3 regions of the Pseudorhizobium flavum genome follow, and region 3 is predicted to be linked to each of the others. Evidence: predicted binding sites of a transcription regulator. Region 3 holds the regulator's gene; each other region holds the start of a gene.
What was found. The regulator LexA, encoded in region 3, represses DNA repair genes until DNA is damaged. The targets are predictions, from matches to a motif close to TGTTCNNNNTGTGTTCNG.
Positions count from the first base shown of each region.

Region 1 (3,276 bases), on a different contig from region 3:
ATTATCTCCAAAGGAACCAACTCATCTAAGGTTCCAACGTCGGTCAAGCATAGCTGTTCCGACCGGATCGAGCAATCCCGTTGGCAACGACACTGAAACCCGCTGTAGACCTTACATATACCTTCAATGTGCCCCGAACAAGGACGGGCATCAACCCGCTCTCGTATCTGGTGCCCCTACACCCTCACCACAGGCACCTCTGAGAGCCTCGTCGTATACCTTGGCGACCGCATCTCAGCCTTGACCTCAAACGGCCGCCTGAAGCCCTCACTACCAACGACCAGGGCCTTCTTCCCGAACCTGTCATTGACGGCATCTAACGCCTGCATCAGGCGAGCATCCCTCGGCCGATTGATGTCGAACAGCAACTTGGGAGCATCCTCCTCACGCAATAAGTCATCCAGTATGATGCCTGCCTTGGCATATGCATGTCCATTCCCGCGGCGGTCACCTTTCCACGCTTTCTGGATGCACATGCTGGCAGCCTGCACGAGATCGAACGTGTTGCTACTCATCGGCTTCAATCCGATCGTTCGAGATGCCGAATGCTGGGGGCCATTTGAAAACGGACTGGTGTGGAAGAAGGCCGTCAACTGCCCTGCGACGAGGCCATGTTGACGGAGTTTCTCGGCCGCTCTGGTCGCATGAGATGTGATCGCTTGCATCAGGGTATCTAAGTCGCGCATAGGCTCCCCGGCCGACCGGGTGACCGCCATACCTTTGCGCTGTGGTTCGACCTGCTCAATGTCCAGACATCGCACTCCCTGAAGTTCTGCCACCAGTCGCTCGAGCACTACAGTGCCAATCTTCCTTGCCAATTGCATCGGAGTGTTGCGGAGCTGGGATACTGTTGTAACCCCTTGCGCGATCAGCTTAGCCTCTGTTTGGCGGCCGACACCCCACACCTCGCCGACGGCTATACGGTCCATACACCAGGCGGCCACACGCTCGTCTGTGAAGTCGCAAACACCACCAAAAATCGGATTCTTCTTGGCGGCATGGTTTGCGAGCTTTGCGAGGGTCTTGGTCGGCGCAATACCCACGCACGTTGGGATGCCAGTCAGCTCTTTGACGGTTGTTCGCATTTCGGTGGCTTGTTTCAGGTACCGATCGCCGAAGCCGCCGAGATCGACGAAGGTCTCATCGATACTATAGATCTCGTATGAGGGCGAGAACTGGCTGATGGCATTGACGACCCTGCGGCTCATGTCGCCATAGAGCGAATAGTTGGACGATAGCGTCCGGATCCCGTGGGCGGCAACCTTGCCCCTGATTTTGAACAGTGGCTCGCCCATTTTGATGCCGAGAACTTTGGCCTCCTCGGATCTTGCAACTGCGCATCCATCATTGTTGGAAAGCACGATGACAGGCACGCCGATCAGCTTGGGGTCGAACGTACGTTCGCAACTGACGTAAAAATTGTTGCAGTCGATGAGGGCGATTGGTTCTGGCATCCTCTCACCTCAAGAAAAAGGGCGGCTTGGTAACATTACCAAGCCGCCTGAGGTGACAATCGAAGGATTTCCCACATGTCTGGTGTGAGGAGTGCCTTCTACGACGAGTCCCGGAAGAGCGTCAATATGCGTTTCCATGATAATCAATCAACTGAATATCGACGAACAACACCAGCAACCACTCCCCAGATTTCCGTGCTGTCAGTCACTGGGATTGGAATGAATTCGCGACCTCGGGACTTGGGATCGAGCCAGTATCGGCCGTCTCGCCGAGCCAGCTTTTTGACCGTTATAGAGCCATCGACCAAGGCCAGTACGATCCGCCCGACCCTCTTCTTGCCAGCGCGATCCACCGCGATCAGATCGCCATCTTGGATCCCCTCGTCCAGTAGACTGTCCCCACAGACCCTCCACCAGAACGTGGCTGAGGGGTGCCTTACGATCCACGCGATGGGGTCAATTTCGTCTTCGAGATCATCAGCAGCGGGTGATGGGAACCCAGCAGGCACAAGGATGCCCGAAAGCGGCACAGTCGTGCCTACACAGGAAATTGGAACGGGAATGATAGGTATGTCTGAGTTGTCCATGATATTCGAACATAACGCGAACAAACAGGACTCTCAATCGGGGTTCACATGAATTTTCATCGGCTCTGATGGCAGACGCTGATTCACGCTGCCTGCTTTGAGACGACGGCTTCGCCGCGACTACCATCTTCCCCAAGGCTCTGGAGAACGCGACCATTCTCTACCGTATGACATCAAACTGCCTCGCTCTGGGATGTCCCGATCGCGGAAGTTGAGGCCATAGTGCGAAAACTAGCATCCGAGCCAAAATCACCTTGAAGTCTATCCGATAGCCCTTAGACAGGTCCGTTCAATCCTAGGAGCCCTGATTTGTCCGAAATAGATCGCACCGAAGAACTTGTCAGTCTCACGGCCGACGTTGTCTCTGCTTATGTCCAAAAGAACGTCGTCCCCGCCGCCAGCCTGGCCGAGCTCATCGCCTCGGTACACGCGTCCTTCAAGGCTCTAGGAACTGGATCCGCTGTCCAGGTTGCGGAAGAAGTGCGCCAGCAGCCTGCTGTCCCAATCAAGAAATCGGTTAACCCCGAGGCGATCACCTGTCTCGAGTGTGGCAGAGGCTTGAAGTCCCTGAAGCGCCACCTGTCCACCCACCATGAGCTTTCGCCTGAAGAATATCGGGAAAAGTGGCGGCTTCCCAAGGATTACCCAATGACAGCGCCGGAGTATTCTGTGGCTCGCTCTAAACTCGCGGTGTCGTCAGGTCTCGGGCAAAGGCGGCTAAAGGCCCCATCGGCCAAAAAGAAAGCCTGATCTGTCGGCGCTTTAGCCGCCGCGTTTTTGTGCCTTGCTTGGCCAGGTGAGACAATTGCCTCCGAATTGAAATCGGAGGCAACCATGACTTCAAAACCAAACCTTCACGAAAACATCGACGCTGTTGTCATCCTGACCAGGACAGATGGCAGCGAATTCCGCATGCCTGGGAGCTTCAAGCGCCTCCTGGTCGAGGCCTTCTCAGACATCGCCGAAGCCAACAGCACGGCTATTGTGCCAGGGGAACTTCCAGGCGACCATTTGATTAGAGGCTGAATCCCTCTCATCAATTCGGGCGGTTTCCCCCGGTTTCCCGCCCGATCCCCAGCAGCCTGATCCCCCCTCCCCGGCTGCTGGGGAAACCTTTTCAGGCCTTACGGGCTTCCAGCCGTCGCTTGCCGCGGTCGACATAGTCAAAGCCTCTCAGGAGAGAATTGAGAGAGACGCTGAGGGAAGAGTACCGTTATGGATTCCCTCCCCTATTT
Region 1 covers NZ_JBIOKZ010000012.1:8,877-12,152, reverse strand. The annotation lists gene ACEPP2_RS18260 (Y-family DNA polymerase) at 177-1,454, opposite strand; gene ACEPP2_RS18255 (LexA family protein) at 1,598-2,041, opposite strand; gene ACEPP2_RS18250 (MucR family transcriptional regulator) at 2,351-2,791, shown strand; gene ACEPP2_RS18245 (hypothetical protein) at 2,876-3,067, shown strand.
Region 1: a site for LexA is predicted at 2,047-2,064, ahead of ACEPP2_RS18255 (LexA family protein). Genes of this name have one in related genera too.

Region 2 (3,276 bases), on a different contig from region 3:
CACGGCCCGGCGCATGGCATCGAGGCTCGCGCGCAGGATGTTTCGCTCGTCGATGTGCCGGGGTCCCGAAGCGGCGATCGAGACATCGGCGGTTGCCATGATCGCTTCGAAGAGTTCCTCGCGCCGCGCAGCGGTCAGCTGCTTGGAATCATTGAGACCGTCGGGAATGTTGTTGGGATCGAGGATGACGGCTGCTGCGACAACAGGGCCTGCCAATGGGCCGCGGCCGGCTTCGTCCGTTCCTGCCACTGGCCAGTGGCCGGCATTGCGGGCGACAAGTTCCAGGCTGAAGTCCGGGACGAGCGGGACGTCATCGAACAGCATCGGAGAATCGGGGGACGTGCGAGCCAACATGGCGGCAGACTCGCACGCCCACCCGACCTCCTGCAAGCCCCGGCCGGTGTGATGCGGCACACTGTCCCGCCACGGGGAGGCGGGGCCGGGGTGTTTCGGATACGGAGGAGGCGGCATCCGCACCGAAATCTGGAGCAATCAAGAACCTTCGTTCGTCAGAGCAGCGACAGCTGGATCCCACCTCCATCCGGGCGGACAAAGAGATCATCGCGCAGCGGCAGGCCACGACGCCCCATGCCGAGCCGCTTGACGGTCATGTCGAACCGGCGGCCGATCTGCCACGCGTAGGGGCCGGAGCCTTTCATCCGCTTGCCAAAGTCGGCGTCGTAATCCTTGCCGCCGCGCATGGAGCGCACCAGCGACATGACGTGCCGGTAGCGGTCGGGATAGTTGCGAAGCAACCAGTCGCGAAACAGCGGGCTCACCTCCAGCGGCAGGCGCAGAAGGACGTAGCTCGCTTCCCGGGCACCCGCCGCGTGCCCTGCGTCCAGGATGCGCTCGATCTCGTGGTCGTTAAGCGCCGGAATGATGGGGGCGACCATGACAGCCGTCGGTACACCGGCATCGTTCAGGGCCTTGATTGCTTCCAGACGCTTGGTGGGGGTGGAGGCGCGTGGCTCCATCGTGCGGGCCAGCTTCCGGTCGAGGGTGGTGACGGAAATACCGACCTTTGCCAATCCCTTCGCGGCCATGTCCGAGAGGATGTCGAGGTCGCGCGTGATCAGGGCCGACTTCGTCACGATCGCAACCGGATGATTGGCCTTGTGAAGAACCTCCAGGATCTGACGCATGATCCGCCATTCGCGCTCGATTGGCTGGTAGGGATCGGTATTCGTGCCGATGGCGATGGCGCGGACCTTGTAGTCCGAGCGGCTGAGCTCGCGCTCCAGCAGCTTCGGCACGTCCGGCTTGGCGAAGAGCTTGGCCTCGAAGTCCAGCCCGGCAGACAATCCCATGAAGCTGTGGGTCGGGCGTGCAAAGCAATAGATGCAGCCGTGCTCACAACCGCGATAGGGATTGATGGAGCGGTCGAAGGAGATATCGGGTGAATCGTTCCGCGTAATTGCCGTGCGGGGCTTTTCCACCTGCACGTCCGTCGTGAACGGTTCCAGTTCCTCAAGCGACTGCCACCCGTCGTCGAACGCCTCGCGCCGTTCCTGCTCGAACCGGCCGCTCGGATTCAGCCCGGCGCCGCGGCCGCGCCGCCGGTCGATCTCGATGCGAAGGCTTGAGGATTTCACCAGGCAATCGGCAATATCTGCCGTATGGGCAGGTGCGAAGGCATCCTGCCGCAGATGGGTCAGCTCATTCATGTGACGCTCCGAAGGGCCTTTCTGCTTGCCCGCCTGATTAAATTCCTAAGACAGAAAGGAGAACAATGCAAGAACAAACTTGAAGGGGTGGATGTGGAAAAGCCGATGATGATACGATAGAAGCAGTTCATGCTGACTGTCTTGATGGAATGCAGTGACCACGAAACCGAACTCGCCCAGACACTTTCAGGTCTGGTTTCGGGTGCGGTGGAGGGGCTTGTCAGCGATGTAGCGGTGCTCGATCGAGGGTCCTCCGACGGCTCGGCAAGGGTCGCCGATGCGGCGGGATGCAGGTTTTACCGCGAGTGGGTTCTTTCCGATGTCCTGCTGGCTGCCCGAGGTGAATGGTTGCTCTTCATCGAGCCGGGTGCGCGTCTGCAGAAGGGATGGATCGACGAGGTGATGGAGTACATCGCGTCGGGCAGCAGGCCAGCCCGCTTCTCCCTTGCCCGCCATTGCCGCCGTCCGTTCCTGAAGCGACTCGTGGGGAGGGCGCAGCCGCTCGAGCACGGCCTCCTGCTGACGAAGCGGCAGGCGCTGAGCAAGGTCGCGCCAGGAATGGACGTCAAAGCTCTGGTGAGCGGGCTCAAGGCGGTCAGGCTGTCCAGCGAACTGATTCCCGCCCGCTCGCTGCGTGCGGCGGGTTGAGCCTCAGCCGGCCCCTCGCTTCAGGTGCTCGTCGAGGCGCGGCATGATCTCGATGAAGTTGCATGGCATGTGCCTGTAGTCGAGCTGGGCCTCCAGGATGCCGTCCCAGGCGTCCTTGCAGGCACCGGGCGAACCCGGCAGGACGAAGATGAAGGTGGCGTTCGCCACACCGCCGGTGGCCCTGGACTGGATGGTCGAGGTCCCGATCTTGTCATAGGAAATGCGGTGAAACACTTCCGAAAAGCCATCCATCCGCTTCTCGAACAGCGGCTCCAGCGCCTCCAGCGTGACATCCCGCCCCGTAAATCCGGTGCCGCCGGTGGTGATGATGACATCGATCTGCGGGTCGAGCGTCCATGTGCGCACCTGGGCGGCGATCTTCTCCTTGTCGTCGGTGACGATGGTGCGGGCTTTCAGCACGTGCCCAGCCTTCTCGATCCGGGCGACGAGTGTATCCCCAGAACGGTCGTCATTCGGCGTGCGGGTATCGGAGACGGTCAGGACGGCAATGCCGACGGGGATGAAGGGACGGCTCTCGTCGATACGGTTCATGTCACGATCCGGCAATGGTTTCTGTCGAGGCAAAGTACCAGTCCGGCCTTTCGGCCTGCAACATACTTGCGGCGTGATCGGCACTTCGCCTGGAATCGAATATGCCGAAGCAGGTGGCGCCGGATCCTGACATGCGCGTCAGCACCGCACCTCGGCTTCGCAGGAGTTCGCATAATTCCTCTATCTCCGGCACCAGGTCGCTGGCGGCCCGCTCCAGGTCGTTCCTCGAAGCATTCAGGATCGACATCCAGTTGCGTGGATCATTCAAGACCAGCCCCGTGTTTTGCCTGGACGCGAGGCGCGAGAACACCTCTGGCGTGGAGACGCCTCGCAGAGGATTGCCGAGCACCAGGGCAAAGCGCGGCATGTCCGTCAAAGGCGACAGCTTCTCGCCGATGCCGCTTGCGAT
Region 2 covers NZ_JBIOKZ010000001.1:156,910-160,185, reverse strand. The annotation lists gene ACEPP2_RS00780 (ribonuclease HII) at 1-354, opposite strand, end outside; gene ACEPP2_RS00775 (PA0069 family radical SAM protein) at 510-1,667, opposite strand; gene ACEPP2_RS00770 (glycosyl transferase) at 1,797-2,315, shown strand; gene moaB (molybdenum cofactor biosynthesis protein B) at 2,319-2,867, opposite strand; gene ACEPP2_RS00760 (4-(cytidine 5'-diphospho)-2-C-methyl-D-erythritol kinase) at 2,869-3,276, opposite strand, start outside.
Region 2: a site for LexA is predicted at 1,726-1,743, ahead of ACEPP2_RS00770 (glycosyl transferase). Genes of this name have one in related genera too.

Region 3 (3,276 bases):
AGGACGCAGCGCTGGACTGGGGTCGGGCCCTCGAGAGATGGATCTTCTCCCTACGCAGCATGATCGCCGACCGGATCCGCAGCGTAGTACCAGGGGACGCGGGTGCGTTCGCAGCAGCCATTGTCACCGATGAGAGACGTGCGATCTCCCGAGAAACGACGGAGGCCCTGCGCATCTCCGGCCTTGCCCATATCGTGGCGATCTCCGGGCTCAACATGGCGCTCGCCGCCGGTATCTTCTTCGTCGGACTGCGCAGTTGCCTCTGCCTGTTCACCGGCTTCGCCCAGGCGTGGCCGGTGAAGAAGATCGCCGCCACCGGGGCGCTGCTCATGGCCACTGCCTACTATCTCGTCTCCGGCTTCGCGGTCTCTGCAGAGCGAGCCTACCTGATGATGGCGGTGATGCTCATCGCTGTGTGGTTCGATCGCGCGGCAATCAGCCTTCGCAATATCGCGCTGGCGGCGCTCATCATGCTGGCGATGGCCCCTTCCGAGATCATGGGGCCGAGCTTCCAGATGTCATTCGCGGCGACGGCCGCGCTGGTCGCGGGTTATGCCTATTGGAGCCGGCGCGGCGCAGGGGAGGATTCGGAACCCTCGATCTTCGCCCGCGGCAGGCTCGCGCCGATGCTGACCGGCTGGCACTGGATGGCGGGGATTTTCGCGACCTCGCTGATCGGCGGCCTGTCGACGGCGATCTACTCGATGGAGCACTTTCACCGGCTTGCCGGCTATGGCCTGGCGGCCAACCTCGCCGTGATGCCGATCATCTCCTTCGTGGTCATGCCAGCTGGCCTGCTCGGTATGTTGCTGATGCCGCTCGGGCTCGATGCGCCCCTCCTGAAACTGATGGGTCTGGGGCTGGAGGCGGTCATCGCTGTCGCGAAACACGTGGCTGCCTGGGGTGGAGACGTCGGCACCGGCCGGCAGCACCCCTGGTTCCTGTCGATCGCCTCCATCGGCTTCCTGATCCTCGCCCTGTTGCGTACTCGGCTTCGGCTGGTCGGCGTACCGATCATGGCGCTCGCCTTCGCGCTGAGTTGGCAGGCGAACCGACTGCCCCCATCCGATGTCCTGGTCTCCGACGACGGGGCGCTGGTAGCCCTGGTGAGCGCTGGTGTTGCCACCAACCGCACGCGCCCGCCAGCCTTCATCTTCGACCAGTGGCAGCGCGCCCTGCTGCTTCCCGAGCCCGTCGCTCCGGTCATGTCTCCGGCAAGTGACATTGGCATTGCGGCGGCAGGCGATCCTTCTGTGAAAGCCGCGCTAACGGACGAGCAGCGTGACCGTGTCCGGTCGGAGATGTCGTCAATGCTCGCTCTCGCCGCAGCTGATGCGGGCCGGTTCCATTGCCTGCCCAAGCTCTGGTGCGTGGCGGTAGCCCATGAGGGCGGAGTCAGTATTGTCGTGGTCGAGGATCCGCGACTAGCAGGAAGCGCCTGCGATCTGGCGGCACTGGTTGTTGCTCCTCGCGCGCGGTTCGACGAATGTCGCTCGGGTGCCGTGCTGCTGAACGCCGCAAGCCTGAGAAAGACTGGCGCGATCGAAATCTATCTGAACGGCAGTCCCCACCCGTCCCTGTGGCGGGTCAACGCGGCAAGTGCCGGAACCCGCCGTCCATGGACCAGCCACCGTCTCTATGACTGGCGAAATGACAGCTTCGATGAAACGCTTCCCTTAGCGCTGCTGCGAATGATCAGTGGTAGCGGCGGATGAGGCCGACGAGCTTTCCCTGAACCTTCACCCGATCGGCGGGAAGGATGCGAGTCTCATAGGCCGGGTTGGCAGCCTCCAGCGCGATCGAGGCACCGCGGCGGCGGAACCGCTTCAGCGTTGCCTCCTCGTCATCGACGAGAGCCACGACAATGTCTCCGGGGCTGGCCGTCTGGCCGTTGCGGATGATGACCGTATCCCCATCCAGGATCCCCGCCTCGATCATCGAGTCGCCCTTGACCTCCAGTGCATAGTGCTCGCCGGCGCCAAGCATTTCGACAGGAACCGCAATGTCGTGCGTATTGTTCTGGATCGCCGAGATCGGCACGCCCGCCGCGATACGTCCCATGACCGGCACGCTCGTGCTTGCGTTCTCGTTGCTTGCGGCGATCGGCGAGGGGGCCGGCGCGGGCTTCTGCTTGCCGAGGCTGCCCTCGATGACGCTCGGCGAGAAGCCGCGGCGCGGCTGCAGGCTGGTGCTGTAGGCTTCCGGCAGCTTTATGACCTCAAGTGCCCGCGCCCGATTGGGCAGCCGGCGGATGAAGCCGCGCTCCTCGAGCGCAGTGATCAGCCGGTGAATGCCCGACTTCGACGCCAGGTCGAGCGCATCCTTCATTTCGTCGAAGGACGGAGGCACGCCCGACTCCTTCATCCTCTCGTGAATGAAAAGAAGCAGTTCCTGCTGTTTGCGCGTGAGCATCCGGGTTCCCTGACGATGAAACAAATACGGAACAGACCATATATGTTCCGGGTGTGTTCCGCAAGGCTAAAGTTCCAGCTGCGTCGGCGTGCTTATGCCTTGGCTCCGTGACAGAGGCGGTGGTTGCTGTTATGGACATCGCGTCCGCCGCAGCCGGGTCCCCGCGACGGAGCAGATGCCGCTTGAAAGGAGTGCCGCCATGGACATTAAGCCCAATCCCGAAGTTTTCGTGGGTGAAGGCCAGGGCCGCGTGTTGTTCTCCCAGCAGGCTCGCTTCTCGCTGATTGCCGGCCCCTGCCAGATGGAAAGCCGCGACCACGCCTTCATGATCGCCGGAAGGCTCAAGGAGCTCTGCGCCGAGCTCGGGATCGGCCTTGTCTACAAGTCCTCCTTCGACAAGGCGAACCGGACATCGTTGTCGGGTAAGCGCGGCATCGGCCTGGACAGCGCGATGGAAATCTTTGCCGACCTCAAGAGGGAATTCGGCTTCCCGGTTCTCACCGACATTCACACGGAAGAACAGTGCGCACTGGTCGCGCCCACGGTCGATATCCTGCAGATACCCGCCTTCCTTTGCCGCCAGACCGATCTGCTGATCGCCGCCGCGAAGACCGGTCGCGCCATCAACGTTAAGAAGGGCCAGTTCCTAGCGCCCTGGGACATGAAGAACGTCCAGGCTAAATTCACGGCAAGCGGCAATCCGAACGTGCTTCTCTGCGAGCGTGGCGCCTCCTTCGGCTACAATACGCTCGTCTCCGACATGCGTTCGCTGCCGATCATGGCCGCGATGGGCTCGCCGGTGGTCTTCGATGCAACGCATTCCGTGCAGCAGCCCGGCGGGCAGGGCGGTTCATCCGGTGGCCA
Region 3 covers NZ_JBIOKZ010000008.1:110,341-113,616, reverse strand. The annotation lists gene ACEPP2_RS15895 (ComEC/Rec2 family competence protein) at 1-1,715, shown strand, start outside; gene lexA (transcriptional repressor LexA) at 1,696-2,412, opposite strand; gene kdsA (3-deoxy-8-phosphooctulonate synthase) at 2,612-3,276, shown strand, end outside.